Dehalococcoides mccartyi 195: one gene and its partner. The protein of the gene in region 2 binds, or shares a complex with, the protein of the main gene of each other region. Links are inferred from orthologs where the notes say so. Each region holds a gene or a part of one and is shown on either strand. Other genes may lie near its edges. The genes, in order: acpP and fabF.

Region 1 (10,668 bases), 280 kb from region 2 along the record:
TCTTCGGTGCGGATGGAATAACCGCCGCCGTCAGCTACCTTGTGGTATTCGGTGAAGACCAGTTCGCCCCACCAGCGGGAATCAGAACTATCCTGAAGGGTGTACTCTACCTCCCCTATCAGTTGGTCTCCCAGGTATATACTGCCCAGTGCCATGACCTACCTCCGTTAAATTACCACCAGGTTATTGCGGTGAATTATTTCCGGGCCCTGATTGCCTGCCAGAACTGTGTTTATTTCGTCTGTATGCAGCCCTTTTATCTTTGAAACATCATCTGAAGAATAATTGGTTATGCCATAGCCCAGCCGTTTGCCGCGGCTGTCGCTCAGTTTTACAATATCCCCCCGCCCGAATTTGCCCTCGGATTGTTGTACCCCGGCGGCAAGCAGGCTTTTCTGGTTTTCCCGTATAGCTTTGACCGCCCCGTCATCTATGCAGATATTGCCGCGGGTGCAAAGCCCGCTCATCATCCAGCGCTGGCGGCTGTCCGGTTTGTGGAGTGAAGGCATAAAGCGGGTACCTTCGGTTTCCCCGCTGGCCAGTTTAAGGATAATATCAGGTATATGCCCGTCTGCTATGATGACATTTACCCCTGAAGATGTTGCCAGCCTGGCGGCTTCCAGCTTGGTAACCATGCCGCCGGTACCCAGCTTGTTGGAACTGCCGGCAGCCAGTTTCTCCAGCTCTTCGGTAATCTCTTTAACTTCGGTTATCAGCCGGGCATCCGGGTGGAGGGTGGGGTCAGCTGTATAAAGCCCGCGGATATTAGTCAGTATCAGCAGCAAATCAGCCTCTATCAGGTTGGCTACCATGGCAGACAGGTTGTCATTGTCCCCGAATTTGGCCTGCTGGATTTCATCTACCGCCACCACGTCATTTTCATTGACAATAGTTATAACTCCCAGCTCCATCAAAGCCAGCAGGGTATTTCTGGCGTTTAAGTAACCGGAACGGTCAGACAAATCACTCTTGGTCAGCAGACCCTGGGCAACAGTCAGCCCGTGGGGGCTGAACAGCTGGTCATAATAATTCATAAGCTGGCTCTGGCCTATAGCCGCCAGCACCTGCTTGAAAGGCACATCTTTCGGGATATGCCGGAGACCCATTTTAGCCCGTCCGGCGGCAATCGCCCCGGAGGAAACAATAATTACCTCCGTACCCAAACGGGTCAGGTCAGCTATCTGGCGGCATAAATCCGCCATGCGCTCATGGTCAAGCTTGCCTGTGCCTCCGGTCAGCAGGCTTGTCCCCAGCTTTATTACAATCCGTTTGTAACAATTTCCGTTCATAAATAAGTCATTATAGCAAGCAAGTTAAGCCAGAACAAGAATTCCCCCGTATAAGTTGCCGCCAGACTTGAGGGAAGGCTCTTCCCGATGATACAATTTTCAAATGGGGCTGCCTTTTACGGCAAGCCCCTAAATGTGTTTGGAGAAGATATTGAATCTTAGCGGTTTGCTGCCCCTTATAGACCAAAGCCCGTCATTTAACAGCTTGTTTGAAGCTCTGGACAAAGGTGAGGCTGATATTTCTGTTTTGGATGCGGGGCGGGGTTTCAGTCTGGCAGCTGTATACCGTAAACTCAAATGCCCCATGCTTATTATTACCTCACAGCCGGAGCGGGCCAGGGAATTGCTGGTGCAGATAGCTGCTTATACCGGGGAAGAGCCGGGGTTTTTGCCTGACCCAAGTTTGCTGCCGTACCAGCGGGCTGTTTCTGACCGCAATACCTCACTGGAAAAGATGCGTCTGGCAGGTATTTTGGGCGGGTTTATCCGCAGCCAAGACGCCCAGATAATAGTCAGTGCCGTGCCGGCTCTTCTTCAGCGTTATGTATCACCGGAAATATTCAAGCAGTCATTTTTGCAGGTCTGGACTGGTTTGGAAACCGAACCCCAGGATCTGATACGCCGTTTTCAGCAGCTGGGCTACCGCCAGGAAAATATTGTGGAAATACCGGGTACATATTCCCGCCGGGGCGGCATACTGGATATTTTCCCCTATACCGAAGATAACCCGGTACGGCTGGAGTTTTTCGGCAATACGCTGGAAAGCCTGCGTGTTTTTGACCCCCAAAGCCAGCGTTCGGGCAAAAGCCTGAATGAACTTACCATAAGCCCGGCAAGTGAGCTGTTTCATCTGGGGCAGCTGCCCGTTAAGGAACTTAACGCCAGGCTGGAGGCTTTGCTTACTGATAACCTTAATCCCGAATTCAGCCGCACTTTGTCCGCAGATATAGCCCGCCTTAAGGAAGGGCTTAAGCCCGAATACCCTGATTTTTTTGCCCCCCTGTTTAACACCTCAAGTATATTTGATTACCTGCCGGCAGATGCGCTGGTGGTGCTGGATGAACCAGCCTCCATAGAGCAGGCGGCCTCCCATCTGGATAAAGAAGCCGAAGAGCTGCGCTCTGACCGTTTGTCACAGGGTGAGCTGCCTTCGGTTTATCCCCGCCCCTATTTCAGCTGGGAAGAGATATCCGCCAAGCTGAAAACCAAAAAACGTCTTATTATGGCCTCTTTCGGGCGGGAAAGTGAGGCCTTAAAGCTGGATTTTGCCTCTCAGGATAACTACGTGGGGCGTTTATCCGCTTTGTATGAAAAACTGGGGGAGTTGAAAGGGCATACAGGCCGGGTAGTTATCATCAGCCATCAGGCTGCCCGTCTGGCAGAGCTTCTAAAAGAGCATGGTATTTCAGCATCTGTCCAAACAGATATTTTGAACCCCCCTCCCCCCTCCAGCCTTAGCCTGGTTCAGGGAATACTGGGCGGCGGCTGGAATCTCAGCGGCAATGTTCACATACTCACTGATGCCGAACTGTTCGGCTTTGTAAAAGAGCGGCGTCTGCCTTCCAAACGCCCGTCTGCCCGCAAGGGAGTGGTGCTGGATATAAAACCGGGTGAATTTGTGGTTCATATAGACCACGGGGTGGCCTTGTTCAGCGGGGTCAGCCACTTGAACCGTGACGGCATGGATAAAGAGTACCTGATACTCAATTATGCCGGCGGTGACAAACTCTACGTCCCCACAGACCAGATGGACAGGGTAAACCGTTTTATAGGCAGCGGGGATGAGCCGCCGTCTTTGCACCGTTTGGGTACTCAGGAATGGCAAAGGGCTAAAGAAAAGGCCAGCGAATCTGCGGAGGAAACCGCCCGTGAACTCCTTGATATTTATGCCAAACGTAAAATGGCCAGCGGATACCCGTTTTCCACGGATACCGTCTGGCAGCAGGAAATGGAGGCATCTTTCCCGTATCTGGAAACGCCTGACCAGCTGAAAGCCCTGTATGATATCAAGGCAGATATGGAAAACCCCCGCCCTATGGACAGGCTTATACTGGGGGACGTGGGTTATGGTAAAACCGAAGTAGCCATACGGGCAGCCTTCAAGGCGGTTATGGACGGCAAGCAGGTGGCAGTATTAGTACCTACTACCGTGCTTGCCCAGCAGCATTACACCACTTTCCGTGAGCGTCTGGCTACTTTCCCTGTCAAAATAGAGGTGCTTAGCCGTTTTTGCAGCCCGTCTGAACAGAAAACCACGGTTGAAAATCTGGAAAGGGGTGAGGTGGATATCTGCATAGGTACTCACCGCCTGATTCAGGCTGATATAACGTTTAAAGATTTGGGGCTGGTCATAATAGACGAAGAACAGCGTTTCGGGGTAGCCCACAAGGAGTTTTTTAAGAAGCTGCGGGCTCAGGTAGATGTGCTTACCCTCAGCGCTACTCCTATCCCCCGCACTTTGCACATGTCTTTGGTGGGGGTGCGGGATATGAGTATTATAGAAACCCCGCCCGGTGAACGCCTGCCCATCAAAACCGTGGTAGCCGCTTTTGATGAGAGGCTGATACGTGAGGCCATACTGCGGGAGATGGAAAGGAACGGGCAGGTATTTTTTGTAAATAACCGGGTGATGGGTATAAATCTGCTGGCAGAGCGTATTCAGCAGCTTGTCCCCGAAGCCCGTATCGGCATTGCCCACGGGCAGATGGCCGAAGAAAAACTGGCCGCTGTCATGGCTGATTTTGTGCGGCACGAGCTGGATGTGCTGGTATGCACCACCATTATAGAGTCCGGGGTGGATGTACCTAATGCCAATACCCTTATCATAAACCGGGCAGACCGCTTCGGGCTTACCCAGCTTTACCAGCTGCGGGGGCGGGTGGGACGCAGTTCCCAGCTGGCTTATGCCTATTTCCTGTATGAAAAAGATAAACGCCTGACATCTGATGCCGAAAAACGCCTGAAAACTATTTATGAGGCAGCCGAGCTTGGGGCAGGCTACGGTATTGCCATGAAAGATTTGGAAATACGGGGTGCGGGCACTTTGCTGGGGGTAAAACAGTCCGGATATATAAATTCGGTCGGTTTCAATCTGTATACCCAGATGCTGTCAGAGGCTGTGGCCGGGCTGAAGGCCAAGGGCAGCGGGCTTTCCAAAGAGGAAATACGTATCCAGAATATGCCCGCCCCCAAGCTGGATTTACCTTTAGATGCCTTTATACCCGAATATTATATTCAGGATTTGGATTTGCGTTTATCTATTTACCAGCAGTTATCCGCCATTACCAATCTGGCGGGAGTGTTGGAAAAGGAAAAAGAGCTGGCAGACCGGTTTGGACAAATACCGCCGGAGCTTGAAAACCTGCTTTACTCCCTCCGCCTGCGTTTGCTGGCCAAAAAAGCCCACGTGGATACCATAGTGACCGAAGGCAGCCAGATAGTGGTGCGGATGCTGGGCGGGCTGATAATAAACAAAACCTTGCTTGAGCCGCTGAGGGCAGGGGTGCTGGTAGGGCGTAATCAGGTGTCTGTCCAGTATAAAAAGCTGGGTGATAGCTGGAAAGAAGTGCTGGAAGAGGTTGTTTGGCGGCTGGGCTAGGCGGAGTTTAAAATGAAGAGTATTTATGATATTATTCAAAATATTCAAATATCCTCCCCCAGGAGATTCAAATGAAAATTTTACTCCTTTATCCCCGCTACCCGGACACCTTCTGGAGTTTCAAGCATGCCTTGAAATTTATCTCTAAAAAAGCCTCTTTTCCGCCTTTGGGTCTTTTGACTCTGGCCGCCATGCTGCCGGAGAACTGGCAGAAAAAGCTGGTAGACCTTAACATTGAAAACCTGGCGGATAAAGATATACTGGCGGCAGATTATGTTTTTATAAGCGCCATGGCCGTCCAGCAAAAATCCGCCCACGAATGTATAGACCGCTGCCATGCCCTTGGCAGAAAAGTGGTGGCCGGCGGGCCGTACTTTACGGCTGAGGCGGAAACGCTTAAAGATATAGACCACCTGATTCTGGGTGAAGTAGAAAACTCTCTGGCGGATTTTGTGGCTGATTTGGAGGCGGGAAAAGCGGCGGCAGTCTACCCTGAAAAAGAGAAGTCTGACCTTGCCGATACACCTATTCCCCTCTGGAATCTGGTCAAGTCAAAAGAGTACTCTTCCATGAGCCTTCAGTATTCGCGGGGCTGCCCGTTTAACTGCGAGTTTTGTGATATTGTAGTTTTAAACGGCCGTCTTCCCCGTTCCAAAAGCCGGGGGCAGGTTCTGGCAGAGCTGGATGCCCTCTACAAGTCCGGCTGGCGTTCGGGGGTTTTCTTTGTGGATGACAACTTTATCGGCAATAAAAATAAACTCAAGTCTGATATACTGCCGGCAGTCATAGCCTGGCAGAAACGAAAGGGTTATCCTTTTTCATTTAATACCGAGGTATCTATCAATCTGGCAGATGATGTAGAACTGCTGCACCTTATGGTAGAAGCCGGCTTTGATACTGTGTTTGTGGGGGTGGAAACACCCAACCCGGAAAGTCTGGCGGAGTGTTCCAAACACCAGAATACCAACAGGGATATGCTGAGTTCAATTGAAAAAATTCAGCAGGCCGGTATTCAGGTGCAAGGCGGTTTCATATTGGGTTTTGACAGTGACCCGGCCTCTATCTTCCGTGCCCAGATAAATTTCATTCAGCAGAGCGGTATTGTGACCGCTATGGTCGGGCTTTTGAATGCCCCCAGAGGCACCCGCTTGTGGAACCGTCTTAAGAAAGAAAAACGCCTGCTGGAAGATTTCCGGGGAGACAATACAGACTGCAGCCTGAACTTCATACCCCGCATGAAGACCGAGGTCCTTATAAATGGCTATAACCGGGTGCTTTCAGTTATCTACGCCCCCCGCGAATATTATCAGCGGGTAGCCGTGCTTATATCCCGGTATCATCCCAAGCCCAAAGGGAGGGTCAAACCGGTATCCGCCCAGCGCCTGCGGGCATTTATGCGGTCTGTGTGGCATCTGGGTATTGTGGATAACAGCCGGAAGTATTACTGGAAGCTTCTGGGTTCTACCCTGATAAAAAACCCCAAGGCATTTCCTCTGGCCGTTACCCTGTCTATTTATGGATACCATTTCCGCAAGGTAGTGGAACGCTATACAGGGTGTAAGTTCGGGCAGGATACCGCCTGAGAGCGGTCTTAACCCAAATCTAGCCAGTAAAGCGGATTATTTAAGGAACCCCTGTCTTGGCCATGCGGCCGGGCAGGGGTTACCCTTTTGGTTTACATTTTTTCAAGACAACAGCACTATAGACTGTCTATCCGGAATTTCAGGGCATATACCTTTTTGCTGTCCGAGATATAAAAATAACGGATTAAAAGGCAATAAAATGCCCGAGCCGGATTTCAGCTGTTTTAAAACCCTTTTGAATATGGTGGTTTTAAAGGCGGTATTAGCTGTCTTTTATGCCTTTGGACTTCAGGTAGTCCACCACAGCCTGTACTGTCTTTAACTTTTCGGCGTCAGTATCAGGTATTTCAAACTTGGCATCAGGTGTACCGAATTCGGTTTCCAGTGCCATAATAAGCTCTACCTGATCCAGGGAATCTGCACCCAAATCATCTGCAAAACTGGCAGCAGGCACTACATCTTTTTCTTCAGCGCCCAGCTGCTCAACACTAACTTTTTTTACTCTTTCAAAAACCGTTGCCACTCCTTCACTCCTCCCGTTGCTTTGCTGTGTCCGCCAGCGCTTTGCTGACAGAACTTAGAACCCCGTTTATAAATCTGGCAGACGAGTTGCCCCCAAATGATTTGGCAAGCTCAACTGCTTCGTTAATAGCTACTTTAATGGGTACATCATTTTCGTGGATTATTTCAAAAATGGCCAGACGAAGTACGTTCCGGTCAATATAGGAAAGCTGCTCCACCGGCCAGGCAGAAGCAAACTGGCGGATATTTTCATCCAGCAGGTCCTTATGCTTGACTATGGCATTGGTCAGCCTGAAAATAAACTCGGCGTTTTCCTCGGTCTGGGGTGTTTCGGTCAAAAGGCGTTTTAAAACATCTTCGGCATTATGCCCTGCCAAATCTTGTTCGTACAGGGCTTGAAGTACTATTTCACGTGCTTTGCGTCTGCTGGTTGTCACTCTTTACTCTCTTATATTATAGACATACCGCCGTCCAGGCTGATTACCTGTCCGGTAATGTATTTGGCATCTTCTTTCGCCAAGTATAATGCACAAGCGGCTACATCTTCCACTGTGCCCAGTTTTTGCATGGGTATACGCTCTGTTATGGCCTGTCTTTGCTCTTCAGACAAAGCGGCGGTCATATCGGTTTCTATAAAACCGGGGGCAATGGAATTCACGGTTATATTGCGGCTGGCCACTTCTTTAGCTAGAGAGCAGCTGAATCCCAGAATGCCGGCTTTGGCTGCGGCATAGTTGGCCTGACCGGGGTTGCCCTTTAAACCCACTATGGAACTAAGGTTTATTATCCGTCCCCAGCGGTTTTTCAGCATCTGGCGGAGGGCTGCTTTGGAACACAAAAATACACTTTTCAGGTTGGTCTGGATTACACTGTCCCAGTCTTCTTCGGATAAACGCATGGTCAGCTGGTCACGGGTTATGCCGGCATTGTTTACCAGTATATCTACCCCGCCGAAGGCTTCCTGGGCGGCTTTGAAGAGGGCATCTACCCCACTGCTCTGGCTTACATCTGCCTGAACAAATACGGCCTGACCGCCATTGGAACGTATGTGGGCGGCCACTTCTTCACCGGCGGGCGAAAGGCTGTTTACCACCACTTTTGCCCCCGCTTCGGCAAACCGTAAAGCTATAGCTTTGCCTATGCCCCTGCCGGAGCCGGTAATCAGGGCTGTTTTGCCGTCTAAACTCAGCATCTTACCCATTATACGCTAAAATTTTGGATAGAAGCGGCATCGTTTATATTGTAGATACTGACACTGCGGTTAATTCTTTTAATCAGTCCGGCCAGCACTTTGCCCGGCCCAATCTCAACAAAGGTATTTACCCCGGCAGCAATCATGTTTTCTATGCTTTTTTGCCACTGGACACCGCCGGTCAGCTGGTTGACCAGTTCGCTTTTTATATCCTGCGGATTGGTAAGCGGGCTGGCGCTGGTATTGGCTACCAGAGGTATTCTGGCCGTATCAAACCCGGTAGAATCCAGTACTGCTTTTAAACCGGCAGAAGCCGGTGACATAAGCGGGGTATGAAACCCTCCGCTTACCTGCAGGGGTACCACCTTCATAGCACCGCTCTCTGCGGCTTGGGCAGAAGCTTTTTCTACAGTCTCTTTCAGGCCGCTGATAACCAGCTGTCCGGGGGAGTTGTAATTCGCTATGTAACAGCCTGTTTTAAGGCAGATATCCGCCAGTATTTCTTCCGAAAGGCCGAGAACGGCAGCCATAGCACCGGGTGTTTTGGCGGCTGCTTCCGCCATCAGTTCCCCCCGTTTGCGGGCAAGCAAAATAGCCTGCGGGTAGGGGAGTATGCCGCCTGCTCCCAAAGCCGAATATTCACCCAGCGAATGCCCGGCTACAAAAGAAGGCTCTGGCAGGAGATTTGACTTGCCGCTCTCTATAAAAGCAGCAAGGGCGCACAGGCTGTGGCCGACAATGGCGCTTTGGGAGTTGCGGGTGTCCTTAAGGTCTTCTTCCGGCCCTTCAAAACACAGTTTTGACAGTGAAAATCCCAAAGCTTTATCCGCCAGGTCAAAAAGCTCTCTGGCGGAATGAAACTCCGAATACAAGTCCCGGCCCATGCCCACGAATTGGGCACCCTGACCGGGGAAGACATAAGCTGTTTTAATCTCAGTCATGCCTTAAAACCGGCCAACAGAAATTACTGCTGACCCTTGGATTTGTCAGCTTTTTTCTTGGCTATGGCGTCCACATCAACCACTGTCCGGCCGTTGTAAGTACCGCAGACGGAACAGGCCTGATGGGAGAGCTTGGGGCTGTTGCACTGGGGGCATTCCATTACAGCCGGGGCACTCAGGGCGACATGGGCGCGGCGGTTACCCTGGCGGGCATGGGAAAGTCTTCTTTTAGGTAGAGCCATTATTTTACTCCGTTAAATTAGTATTCGTTTTATATTCAAAACCGCGGCACTCACCGGAGCACAGGGGTTTCATGGGCGTTGCCATTATAGCACCTTCGCGGATAATCTCGCTCAAATCCAATATATGGTGCTCGTCAATAAAAAAAGCGTCCAGCTCTTCGGAATTATCCACTTCGAACCCGTGGATTACATCCACGGTGGGCAGAAACCGCTCTTCAAGGCGGATACTGACCGGGCAGCTGAAGTCCTTTAGACAGCGGACACAGCTAAGGTTCATATGGGTATCCAGCAGTCCGGTAACCAAAAGGCCTCGGTCAATACGGGTAAAGGTAACTTCCCCGGATACCCTGACAGGGCTGCCCTCCAGATTTATTTCATCGTCCAGCTGGTAGGTGCGGGTGGCACCGATGGGTGACTTCAGCAGCTGGGCTACATTATATTGCAGCACTATCGTCCTCGTACAAAACAGAGTTTATTATAGATTAAGGTTATACCACATGCAAGTTAAGAGCCTGTGGGCAGTTTTACTTAGTATCAGGTTTTAAAAAACGCAGCACCAGATGCCCTATGGCGCCGACAGCAAAACCAGCCGGTGCTGCCACCATGCCCAGAATTACCCAAAAAGTGTCATCAATCTCAAACAGCCTGACCAGCATAAGGTGGATAAAGAAACTGACCAGAAACACTAAAACAGATATAAACATAAGGCGGCTGAAGTTTTTGGCCATCACACCCTCTCTTTCAAAGGATTAAGCTATTATACACCTGCTTCGGGCTGGCTGCGTTCCAGCAGGCCAAGCAGTTTTTCGGAAATACCTACACTGGAAAACCCCCCGTCATGATAAAGGTTTTGCATGGTAACCTTGCGGCTGAGGTCTGAAAGCAGGGTTACCACATAATCAGCGCATTCTTCCCCGCTGGCATTGCCCAAGGGGGCAAGCAGATTTGCGTATTCGTACATGGCATCAAAATTGCTTATTCCCGAACCGGCGGAGGTGCGGGTAGGTGACTGGGAAACGGTGTTTACCCTTATTCCCCGGTCTGCCAGGCGGGAACCGAAATTTCGGGCAATAGCTTCCAGCAGGGCTTTGGCATCGTTCATGTCGTTGTACTGGGAAAATACCCTTTGTGCCCCTATATAAGACAGTGCCACTATGCTGCCGTTGTCTTTTAATACCCCGGCTTCAAGGGCATAACGGATTATTTTGTGCAGGGATATGGCCGAAATCTCCAGCCCTTTGTTATAAAAAATATAGTTGGTAGATTCATACGGTATTTTCTTGCGGATATTGGCGCTCATA
Region 2 (10,634 bases):
AAGTGCTATCCACACGGACTGGGTTAAAAAGATTATAGGGAATACAGATTTGCCGCTGCTTGCGGGCGGCGGTATCAGAGACCTGAGGGATATTAAAAGTTTGCTGTCTCTTGGTGTAAGCAGAGTTGCCCTAAATAACATTACACCCCAAAATCTGGGTTTTCTGGCGGAAGCGGCAGCCAGATTCGGCAGTGAACGTATAATTACGGCTATAGATGGGATTAAAAACCCGCCCGAAAGCGGGCTTCACCGTCTGGAGGCTATTATGCCCGATACAGACAATAAACATGGTTTGGAACTGGTGAGCTGGGTGAAACAGATTGAAAAGCAAGGAACAGGTGCTATTTTGCTTACCAGCCGGGATACTGACGGAACTAAAAGCGGCTATGACCTGGAGATGACCAAAGCAGTTGCCCAAGCAGTAAGTATACCGGTAATAGCTTCGGGCGGTGCCGGCAGTATGGAGGATATATATGCCGTAATAACCGGGGGCAAAGCCCAGGCGGTGCTTGCGGCTTCGGTATTTCATTCCGGCATGATAAATATAATGGAACTGAAAAAATATTTATACTCACGGGGTATACCGGTAAATATGCCGCCCCTCAGATAGTTTCCCGTAAAATACGCCTGCCGCTGTCCGGCCGAACAAATATAAAAATCTTGCCCTGCATACGGCAAATTATTGCCTTATATGACGGGGCGCTGTTACAATGAATAAAAATCTTACACCGAGGATTAACTTGATAAAACAGGACGGACGCGAAGTAGAGCGCGAAAAATTAGCCATTTTGCGTGTTCTGGCCAGCTGCCAGACACCGCTTGGCAGTAAAATCATTGCCCGCCGCCTGAAGAATGAATACGGCATTGAGCTTTCGGAACGGGCAGTCCGCTATCACCTGATAATGCTGGATGACAGAGGAATGACCTGCAAGATAAGCCGGCGTGACGGCCGGAGCATTACCCAGCTTGGTCTTGAGGAACTGGAAAATGCCCTGGTAACTGACAAAGTCGGCTTTGTTATTGACAAGATTGAGCGTCTGGCCTATCTGACAGATTTCAATCTGGACACCCTTAGCGGAATGGTGCCGGTAAATATATCCTTTTTTGCCAAAGAGCAGTTCAAACCGGCCCTCAGGGCTATGGCCCAGGCGTATAAAGCCAATTTGTGCGTAAGTGAGCTGGTGTGCATTGCCCATGAAGGAGACAAGATTGCGGATATCAGCGTACCCGCCGGGCAGGTTGCTTTTGCCACTGTCTGTTCCATTGTAATAAACGGCACCCTGCTTAAGGCAGGTATTCCCATGGATTCCCGCTTCGGGGGTACTTTGCAGTTCCACCAGAATAAACCGCGGCGCTTTACGGATATGATTTACTATACAGGCTCTTCGCTTGACCCCTCTGAAATATTTATTGCCAGCCGGATGACCAGCGTTTCAGAAGTAGCCCGAAGGGGTGAGGGCAAAGTATTATGTAATTTCCGCGAGATACCTGCCGCCAGTTTGCCGCTGGCCGAAAAGATAATAGCCAAACTGAGAAACGCCGGCATTAACGGGGTACTGGTTGTAGGTGAAGCCGGTAAATCAGTTTGCGAAATGCCGTCAGGACTGAATAAAGTAGGTATGATAATGATGGGCGGGCTTAATCCGGTAGCGGCCGCTGTTGAAAACGATATACCGGCAGCCAGCCAGGCCATGAGCGGTCTGATACCCTACAGCAGCTTTAAAAATTACTGGGAAGCGGCAGGCCTTAAAAAACCTGCCTGACAGCTTTTACCTATCTTTATCTGCACATTTGCCTTAAACTGCCGTTTGGAAATAATATTATGTCATACTGTATCAGCGGCTAACATACCGTCAGCATAAATTTTAACCAATTTCACTTGTGAAATAGTATTAGTCGGCTGGCCGGAAAATCTGCCGTACACCCGTATATAGTCTGAAGTATAGCCAAACCAGAGGCCGTCCCGCATTTTATTCTCCCAGAGTACCTCTTTTCCCAAGCCTTTGCTCTGCCGGCGGTACTGCATACTGACACTTTTAGCCGCAGCCATCACCAGGGAAAGGCGTTTTTTTATAACGGACGGGTCTATTTTACCCTCCATGCCTGATGCCAGCGTACCCAGCCGCTCGGAATACGGAAAAGCATGCACCCGGGCAAACCCGGCCTGCTGTATATATTTCAGGCTCAAGGCAAAGTCTTCTTCGGTTTCTCCCGGAAAACCCACAATCAAGTCTGTAGTCACAGCCGCACCCGGAACCTGACTGCGGATTGCCTCTAATGCCCGGTTATAATCACCCAGACTATAAGGGCGGCGCATCAAAGCCAGTATGCAGTCACTGCCGCTCTGCAGGGCCATATGAAAATGGCGGCACAAGCGGGGGTTTTCCCAAAGAGCTAACAGCCGAGGGGTTATTTCACCTGGCTGCAAGGAAGACAAGCGCAAACGGGGTATTTGGGTATTGGCCAGGATAGCCTCAATCAACCCCGCAAGGTCAACCCCGCCTGAAGCATACTCGCCGATTTCCGTGCCGGTAAGCACAATCTCCTGATACCCTTCAGCCTGCCGAAGGTTTATTTCGCTGATTATTTCGTCAACCCGGCGGCAGCTTTTATGCCGCCTGACAAACGGCACTATGCAATATGAACAAAAGTTATCACAGCCGTCCTGTATCTTGATAAAACTGCGTGTCCGGCCGTTTTCATACAGAGATGGAGCAAGAGCTTCCGGCGGAAAAAGGCGGCTTATTTCAGCCGCTATACCGCTTTTACGGCAATTATCCAGTATCAAATCAGCATCCGGGCAGCTTAGCTTATCCCCGCCGTTTTGGGCATAACACCCCATGAGGCAGATAAACCCAGCCGGATTATGCCGGCGGGCAATACGTATCTGATAACGGGCTTTGCGGTCTGCCACGTGAGTAACCGTACAGCTGTTTAAAATATAAATATCCCAGTTATCCTGAGGGCTTACCAGACGGTAACCTGCCCGGGCAAATTCACGCCCGAAGGCCTCGGTCTCAGCCTGATTCAGCTTGCAGCCCAGTGTATCTAAAGCTATATTAAACATCAAACCTGATTATACCAAAGCCTCCCCAAACTTGCAGTTATAATATGCCTGTGTTATAAATAGCCAATTTAACAACTGAGGTGAACAGATGACTGATAACCAGCCCCAAAACAGGGTTGTCATAACCGGCATCGGCATTGTCAGCCCTCTTGGACTTGATACTCAAACCACCTGGGAAGGCCTGATAAACGGCCGTTCAGGTATAGACCATATCAGCCTCTTTGACGCATCAAATCTGGCTGTCCGCTTTGGCGGAGAGGTCAAAGATTTTGACCCGGCGAACTATATATCCCGCAAGGATATCCGCCGCATGGACCGTTTTGCCCAGCTGGCGGTAGCCGCCGGCAAACAGGCACTGGAAAATTCGGGACTGGGGGCAGATGAAAGCGTCCGGCAGGATATCGGGGTAATTGTAGGCAGCGGCATAGGCGGGCTTTCGGTTCTCTTTGAACAAATCAAAGTTTTCCTGGAACAAGGGCCGGACAGAGTCAGCCCTTTTTTAGTACCCATGATGATTGCAGACATGGCCGGAGCCCAGGTTTCTATCCAGCTGGGTCTTAAAGGGCCTAATTTCTGTACTACTTCGGCCTGTTCTTCTGGTTCAGACGCCATAGGCACAGCATTTGAAAAAATACGTTTTGGTTCGGCCAAGATTATCCTGGCGGGCGGTGCCGAATCTATTATGAACCCGGTTGGTTTTGCCGGTTTTTCAGCCTTAAAAGCCCTATCCACCCGCAATGAAGACCCCCAGACGGCTTCGCGCCCGTTTGATGCCAACCGGGACGGCTTTGTTATTGCGGAGGGTGCGGCGATTTTGGTTTTGGAAGAAATGGAGTCTGCCAAAGCCAGGGGAGCAAATATCATTGCCGAGATAATCGGTTACGGCGGCTCTTCAGACGCTTTTCACATAACCCAGCCGGTGGAATCCGGTGTAGAAGCCGCCCGGGCTATAAATATTGCCCTGAATACCGCCGGCATCAAACCGGAAGCGGTAGACTATATAAATGCCCACGGCACATCTACCCCCCTGAATGACAAGATGGAAACCAATGCTATTAAAGTGGCCTTCGGGGAACACGCCCGGAAACTGGCCATCAGCTCCACCAAATCCATGCTGGGGCATCTGATAGGCGGGGCCGGGGCTATTGAAGCCTCTATCTGCGCCCTGACTATTAAAAACGGCATTATACCGCCTACCATAAACTACACCACTCCTGACCCTGACTGTGATTTAGATTACACCCCCAACACCGCCCGCAGAGCCAAGGTAAGGGTGGCGCTTAATAATTCATTCGGTTTCGGCGGGCATAATTCGGTGCTTATCCTCAGGGAAATGGGTGATGAAAATATTGGCTAACTGCCTCTGGAAGCTAAAACCGGCGCCTCCGGAAGAGACCAGCCAGAATTTCCCTTATCCGCCCCTGATTACCAGTCTGCTTTACAACCGGGGTATCAAAACCCCTGAAGAAGCTGATATGTTTCTGTCACCCGACAGACGTTTAGACCATGACCCGTTTTTATTTCCTGATATGGAAAAGGCGGTCAGCCGTATTTACAAAGCCCTGCTGACAGGTGAAAAAATGGTGGTATACGGTGATTTTGACGCTGACGGGCTGACGGCAACAGCCGTCCTGACTACGGGTATTGCCCGTCTAGGCGGAAATGTAGCCCCCTATATACCCCACCGCATCACCGAAGGTTACGGGCTGAAGATATCCGCCCTTGAAAAACACAAAGCCGAGGGTGCTTCACTTATCATCAGCACAGACTGCGGCATTACCGCCATACCCGAAATCAAACGGGCAAATAAAATAGGGCTGGACGTGATAGTTACCGACCATCACACTCCGCTTGATGAACTGCCGCCTGCACATGCCATTATAAACCCCAAAGTACCCGGCTCAGCCTACCCGTTTAAAGAACTGGCCGGGGTGGGCGTGGCTTATAAAGTTATACAGGCTTTGTACCGCAATCTGGGGCGGGAAAGTGAAGCCAGAGACCTGCTGGACCTGGTAGCCATCGGCACGGTTGCGGATATTGTACCCATTCTGGACGAAAACCGTTATCTGGTAAAGGAAGGCGTAAAACGCCTGAATGCAGAGCCGCGTCCCGGTATAGTAGAAATGGCCCAGCTGAGCCGCCTGCGTCTGGGGGAAATAGAGCCGGAAAGCATTTCCTGGATAATGGCGCCCCGCCTCAATGCCGCCGGGCGTCTGGAGCACGCTATGGCCGGGTACAAACTCTTAACCTCCACGGCTATAAGTGATTCCCAGGAACTGGCTCTCTGGCTGGAAAACAAGAACACCGAACGCCAGCAATTAACTGTCCGTTTTGTGGAAAAAGCCAGAGCCAGGCTGGACAGCCAATCACCTCCCTCCCTGCTGGTATACAGTGATGCCGAATGCCCCCAGGGTATCAGCGGGCTGGTGGCCGGCAGACTCTCAGACGAATACTACCGCCCGTCTATTGTCATCAAGACCAATGCGGACTTTGCCACCGGCAGCTGCCGGAGTATACCGGATTTCAATATTATTCAGGCACTCAGCCGCTTTGCCCCTTTGTTCAGCCATTTCGGCGGGCATGCCCAGGCAGCCGGCTTCACCTTGCCCACAGAACATCTGGATACGTTTATAAAGGGTATATCCGCCTATGCCGAAGAAAGCCTAAGCGGGGTAGAGCTGAAACCCTTTATAGATATTGATATAGATACAGACCTAAGCCAGCTCTGTCCGGCTACCCTGCGCGAACTTGAACGGCTGGCCCCCTTCGGGGAAGCAAACCCCAAACCCGTATTCCTCAGCCGGGGGCTGAATATTACAGATTACCGCTCCATGGGCAGCAACAACGAGCACCTGAAACTGCGGATAAAACATAAAGGTCGCTTCTGGGACGGAATAGCCTTCCGCCAGTTTAAGGAACTGAACGGTTTTCTCCAATCTCCGGTGGATATAGTGTATAATCTGGAACTGGATAAATGGTGCGGGACAGACACGCTCCGCTTAAAGATAATTGACATGGCCCCCGCAGGCACCAAGATTTAGTAAAAAGGTGAGCAAATGAACAGCTTGATAATGGTTATAATCGCCCTCATTGCCGCATATTTTATCGGCTCTACTCCTGCCCCTTATCTGGCAGGGCGGATTTTTAAAGGTATAGATATTCGCACCGTAGGCTCAAAAAACATGGGATCTATGAATGTTTTTTACAACGTGGGTTTCTGGCCGGGCATTCTGGTGCTGGCGGTAGATATAGGCAAAGGTGCTCTGGCTATGGCGGTTGCCAACTGGCTGGGTGAGGGGCTGGGTATCCAGATGCTGTGCGCCCTGATGGCTATAGCCGGTCATAATTACCCGGTCTGGCTGAAATTCAAGGGCGGCAAGGGCGGCGCCACCGCCATTGGCATTCTGGCCTACCTTATGCCGGAGGGCATACCCATATATATAGCCTGTTTTCTGGTGCTGATGGCTATTACCCGTTTCCCCACCCTTAGCTACGGCATATCTTTTTTAAGCTTCATACTGGTGGCCTGGCTGGGGCAGCATGATTTGGGTAAAGTGCTTTTTTCCCTGCTGGTAGTTATGATACCCATAATTATGTACATACCCCGAATGAAAGAGATAAAAAACAAGGCCGGCTCCGGCAATGCCAAGAGGGCTATTTTCCGTAAAAACCTTAAAGAACGGCTTTAGTCAAACGTCATATCCGCAGTAAAAAGCAGAGGCGCTGCAAACTGGAATATACTTGCAGCGCCGTTTCTATTTCAAACATAACCCATTTGGGGCATAAAAGTATCCTGACTAAGTGTTCTTATCCGCCTCTTTTTGTTTCCTCTGGCGGTATATAAAGAACGGAACAGCCAGGGCAATAAGTATCAGACCCACTACCTGGGCCTGTTCCAGCCCCAGAGCAAAATCATCATTCACCCGCACAAAACCAATAGCCACTCTCCAGGCGGCATACAGGCTGATATACAGCAGAAAAAGCTGACCGTCCGGCCGCAGTTTTTTGGCTATAAACAAGCTGAAGGCAAAAAGACACAGCAAAAATATTATTTCGTAAGCCTGGGTAGGAACAACCTCCACCCCGTAAGGTGCGGCTGAGGCAGGGTTAGTATAAATCACACTGCAGCCGCTGCCGCCGTATTCCCCGTAACAACACCCATTCAGCAAACACCCCACCCGGCCTATCGCCTGCCCCAGCAGTATGCCCGGAACAGCTACATCCAGCAGGTAACCCAGATTGAAATGGGAATAACGGCTGTAAATCCACAAGCCTATAGTTGCACCGATAATAGCCCCGAATATGGTTAAACCTTCACCGCTTAGAATAGCTCCTGGGTTAAGGCTGTAATATTCCCAGGCATCTATAACATGCAGGAGCTTTGAAAAAATAATGCCGGAGGGAATGGCGATAATAGCCGCAGTCAGCACCGTATCATAAGAAATATCAGCCCCGCGTTTAATCCGCCAGAATATCCAGGAAACCAGTGCTATCACACCCAGGGCCATCATGATTCCGTACCATTTGACCACCAGCGAACCGATGCTGAAGGCTACCGGGTCTACATTTATTTCAAACATAAATACCTGTCCTGTTTCAATTTTTAAAAAGTACTATATTAAAATTATACCCGAACAAATTCAGCATCACAAACAGGCATTGCCCAGGCATCTTTCCAGTACGGCTTTAGCCCCGTTTTTATCCAGCGGTTTGTTATTATTGCCGCACTTGGGTGACTGAACGCAACTGGGACAGCCGTCTATGCAGGTGCATTTTTCAATAAAGTTTCTGGCGGCTTCCCAAAGGTCTTTGATGACTTCATATCCCTTTTCGGCAATACCCACCCCGCCGGGGTGTCCGTCATATATAAATATGGCCGGAGTACCGGTATCCGGGTGGAGCGGGGTAGAAACACCGCCGATATCTCCCCGGTCACACAGGGCAAATAAAGGCAGCAACCCGATAAGGGCGTGTTCGGCGGCGTGGATAGCCCCGTGAAAATCCATTTTAGTTTTTCCCATAGCGGAGACTATGTCAGAAGGCAGTTTAAACCAGACAGCTATAGTGGGAAAAGTCTGCGGCGGCAAATCCAGCTGCTCCTCGCTCAATACCTGCTCTGTAAACTGGGCTTTACGCCTGTAGCCGGTTACAGTTAAAGTAACATCAACCTTGCCCAGATATACGCTGATATCCCCCACCAGTTTGTTTTTGAGCACTTCAATTATGCTTATTTCGGTAAGGTCACGGGTAACCGTATAGTAGTCCAGTTTTTTCTTTTCCAGCAGGGCTATCTGGGAGTTAAGGTCAAAACGGCTTACCAGATAGCTTTCACCCTGATGCAGATAGACCGCCCCCGGATAGGCCTGCAAAAAGGCGGTTTGAAAGTCCAGCGTCTCAATAATCTGTCCGCTTTCGGCATCTATCAGACAGAAATCCTTGCCCGAAGCCGAACGGATACTGATATCTCCGGCGGGATAAGAAATATCGGCTGACAGATAATAATTGTCCCTCCGCTTATTAAGCACTCTTTCCTGGGCAAGTGTATCCAGCTCCTCAATCAGGTTTTCACCGAACATATCCGTTTCACTGGCGTTTACCGGCATCTCCCAGGCGGCACATAAAAGATGAACCCGGTAGATATATGGATTTTCCGGATTGATAAAAGTGCCTTCAAAACCGCTGTTAAACAGTTTTTCGGGGTTATTCATATAATACTGGTCAAGGGGGTTATCCAGCCCCAGCAAAAAGGAAAGGGAGTGTCCGCACCTTCGGCCGCTGCGCCCTGCCTGCTGAAAAGTGCTGGAGATACTGCCCGGAAAGCCGGTCAGTATGGTAGCCCCCAGGTCACCTATATCTATTCCCAGCTCAAGTGCATTAGTGGAAACCGCCCCAAGCAATCTGCCTGAGAAAAGCTCTTTTTCTATCTTGCGGCGGTCTTCGGCGGTATACCCTCCCCGATAAGGCTTGATGAGGTCTGCAAACTCCGGCTTTATGGCTATCAGGCGGTCACGCGAATATTTATAAATAAGCTCGGTCAGCCGTTTGGTACGGGTAAAGTCCAGGGTACGTATTTCGTGGCTGACCAGTTCGCTTAGAAGAAACGAAGACTCCGAGTTGGCGCTATGGCGTATGCCGTTAGCCGGGTCAATAATGGGCGGATTCCAAAAGACAAAATCTTTTTCTGACCTGGGAGCGCCGTCATTATCTACCACTGAAAAAGGCAGCCCGGTCAGACTTTGGGCATGAACGCCGGGGCTGGCTATAGTAGCCGAACTGAGAATAAACTGCGGGGAACTGCCGTAGTAACGGCAAAGACGCCGAAGCCTGCGGATAATGTTTGCCAGATGCGAACCAAATACCCCCCGGTAAATATGGGCTTCGTCTATCACCACATATTCCAGGTGGCGTAAAAACCGCCCCCACTTCTGGTGAGACGGCAGTATGGAAACATGGAGCATATCCGGGTTTGAAAGTATAATCCGGGCTTTCAGGCGTATATCCGCACGGCTGTTGCCGGGGGTATCGCCGTCATATACAGCTATTTCCTCATCTGCCAGGAGTGAAGGCACTGCCAAAGATTTCAGGCTTCGCAGCTGGTCCTGTGCCAAAGCCTTAGCCGGGTAAAGGTATAAAGCTCTGGCATTCGGGTCTGAGAGCAGTTTTTCCAGCACCGGCAGGTTATAGCACAAGCTTTTGCCGCTGGCCGCCGGGGTGGCCACGATAATATTCTTCCCCTGCCGGCTAAGGTTTACAGCATTTGCCTGATGGGTGTACAAGGGCAAAATCCGTTTTTTCCTGAGGCGTGCATCTATCCGGGGCAACAGCGGGGCGTCAGTTCTGGCATATTCCGCCGGACGGTATGGCAGGCGTTCAATATGGGCTATCTGCTCCTGATAATCAGGCAGGGACGCAATGTAGGCTAAAAATTCGGTAGTTTCCAAAAGCCTTTATCCTAAACCGCCATTATTTCAATCTGAAAATCACGTATAACCACATCAAACCCGCCATCAGTCACAAAAGCCAATACTTTATTCAGTAACTGGTCAGCCACCACAGCACTGTTGCTGATACAGCTTATACCAATAACCGCCGTCTTCCATCTGTCCATTTCTTCGGCTTCGGCTACCGAAAGATTAAAACGGTTTTGCAACTGCCTGATTAACGGCTGAATAATCTGGCGTTTGCCCTTCAGCGAGGTATTTTCAGGCAAGTCCAGCCACAGTTTTAATATACCGGCGTGCAAACTCACCCAAACACCTCTTTTAAAGCCCTTAAATGAATATAGCGTTACCCATATATTACGTCAAGTAAACACTTGCCGGAATATGGTATATTATACCTAAATATAGCGCATTTGTTTTACAACACAGGTACAGTGTGATATAATTTTGACTTTAAATTGAGTAGAATAACATAAGGGGAATAAGTTTGGACAAACAGGAAAAATCTCTGATTATCAACGAATTCAAAAAGAGCGAAAACGATACCGGCTCTACTGAAGTGCAGGTAGCCTTGCTCACTGCCCGTATTCACCAGTTAACCACCCACATGATTGCTAATAAACATG

The links.
Region 1: the proteins of fabF (region 2) and acpP are in contact, whole or in part, in a solved structure (PDB 6OKG), measured with the Escherichia coli proteins. The link is inferred for Dehalococcoides mccartyi 195 from one-to-one orthologs.

The regions. Positions count from the first base shown.
Region 1 is NC_002936.3:1,160,814-1,171,481, reverse strand. Bases 5,364-8,211 are described here. They hold acpP (acyl carrier protein), read right to left. Parts: upstream 6,994-8,211; coding sequence 6,733-6,993; downstream 5,364-6,732. Other genes in these bases: fabD (ACP S-malonyltransferase), read right to left, coding at 8,193-8,211; fabG (3-oxoacyl-[acyl-carrier-protein] reductase), read right to left, coding at 7,441-8,193; nusB (transcription antitermination factor NusB), read right to left, coding at 6,998-7,429; DET_RS06575 (B12-binding domain-containing radical SAM protein), read left to right, coding at 5,364-6,470. Outside these bases: DET_RS06590 (hypothetical protein), read right to left, coding at 1-155; proB (glutamate 5-kinase), read right to left, coding at 168-1,289; mfd (transcription-repair coupling factor), read left to right, coding at 1,423-4,887; more of DET_RS06575, read left to right, coding at 4,959-5,363; more of fabD, read right to left, coding at 8,212-9,125; rpmF (50S ribosomal protein L32), read right to left, coding at 9,149-9,367; DET_RS06540 (YceD family protein), read right to left, coding at 9,372-9,815; DET_RS06535 (hypothetical protein), read right to left, coding at 9,892-10,095; DET_RS06530 (enoyl-ACP reductase FabI), read right to left, coding at 10,125-10,668. UniProt on the Escherichia coli protein: Carrier of the growing fatty acid chain in fatty acid biosynthesis.
Region 2 is NC_002936.3:878,492-889,125, forward strand. What follows is about bases 2,476-5,289. They hold fabF (beta-ketoacyl-ACP synthase II), read left to right. Parts: upstream 2,476-3,155; coding sequence 3,156-4,424; downstream 4,425-5,289. Other genes in these bases: mtaB (tRNA (N(6)-L-threonylcarbamoyladenosine(37)-C(2))-methylthiotransferase MtaB), read right to left, coding at 2,476-3,067; recJ (single-stranded-DNA-specific exonuclease RecJ), read left to right, coding at 4,408-5,289. Outside these bases: imidazole glycerol phosphate synthase subunit HisF, read left to right, coding at 1-610; DET_RS05000 (DUF128 domain-containing protein), read left to right, coding at 711-1,763; more of mtaB, read right to left, coding at 1,826-2,475; more of recJ, read left to right, coding at 5,290-6,108; DET_RS05020 (glycerol-3-phosphate acyltransferase), read left to right, coding at 6,124-6,756; DET_RS05025 (prolipoprotein diacylglyceryl transferase), read right to left, coding at 6,865-7,647; DET_RS05030 (DEAD/DEAH box helicase), read right to left, coding at 7,714-10,008; DET_RS05035 (DUF503 domain-containing protein), read right to left, coding at 10,020-10,316; rpsO (30S ribosomal protein S15), read left to right, coding at 10,496-10,634. UniProt on the Escherichia coli protein: Involved in the type II fatty acid elongation cycle. Catalyzes the elongation of a wide range of acyl-ACP by the addition of two carbons from malonyl-ACP to an acyl acceptor.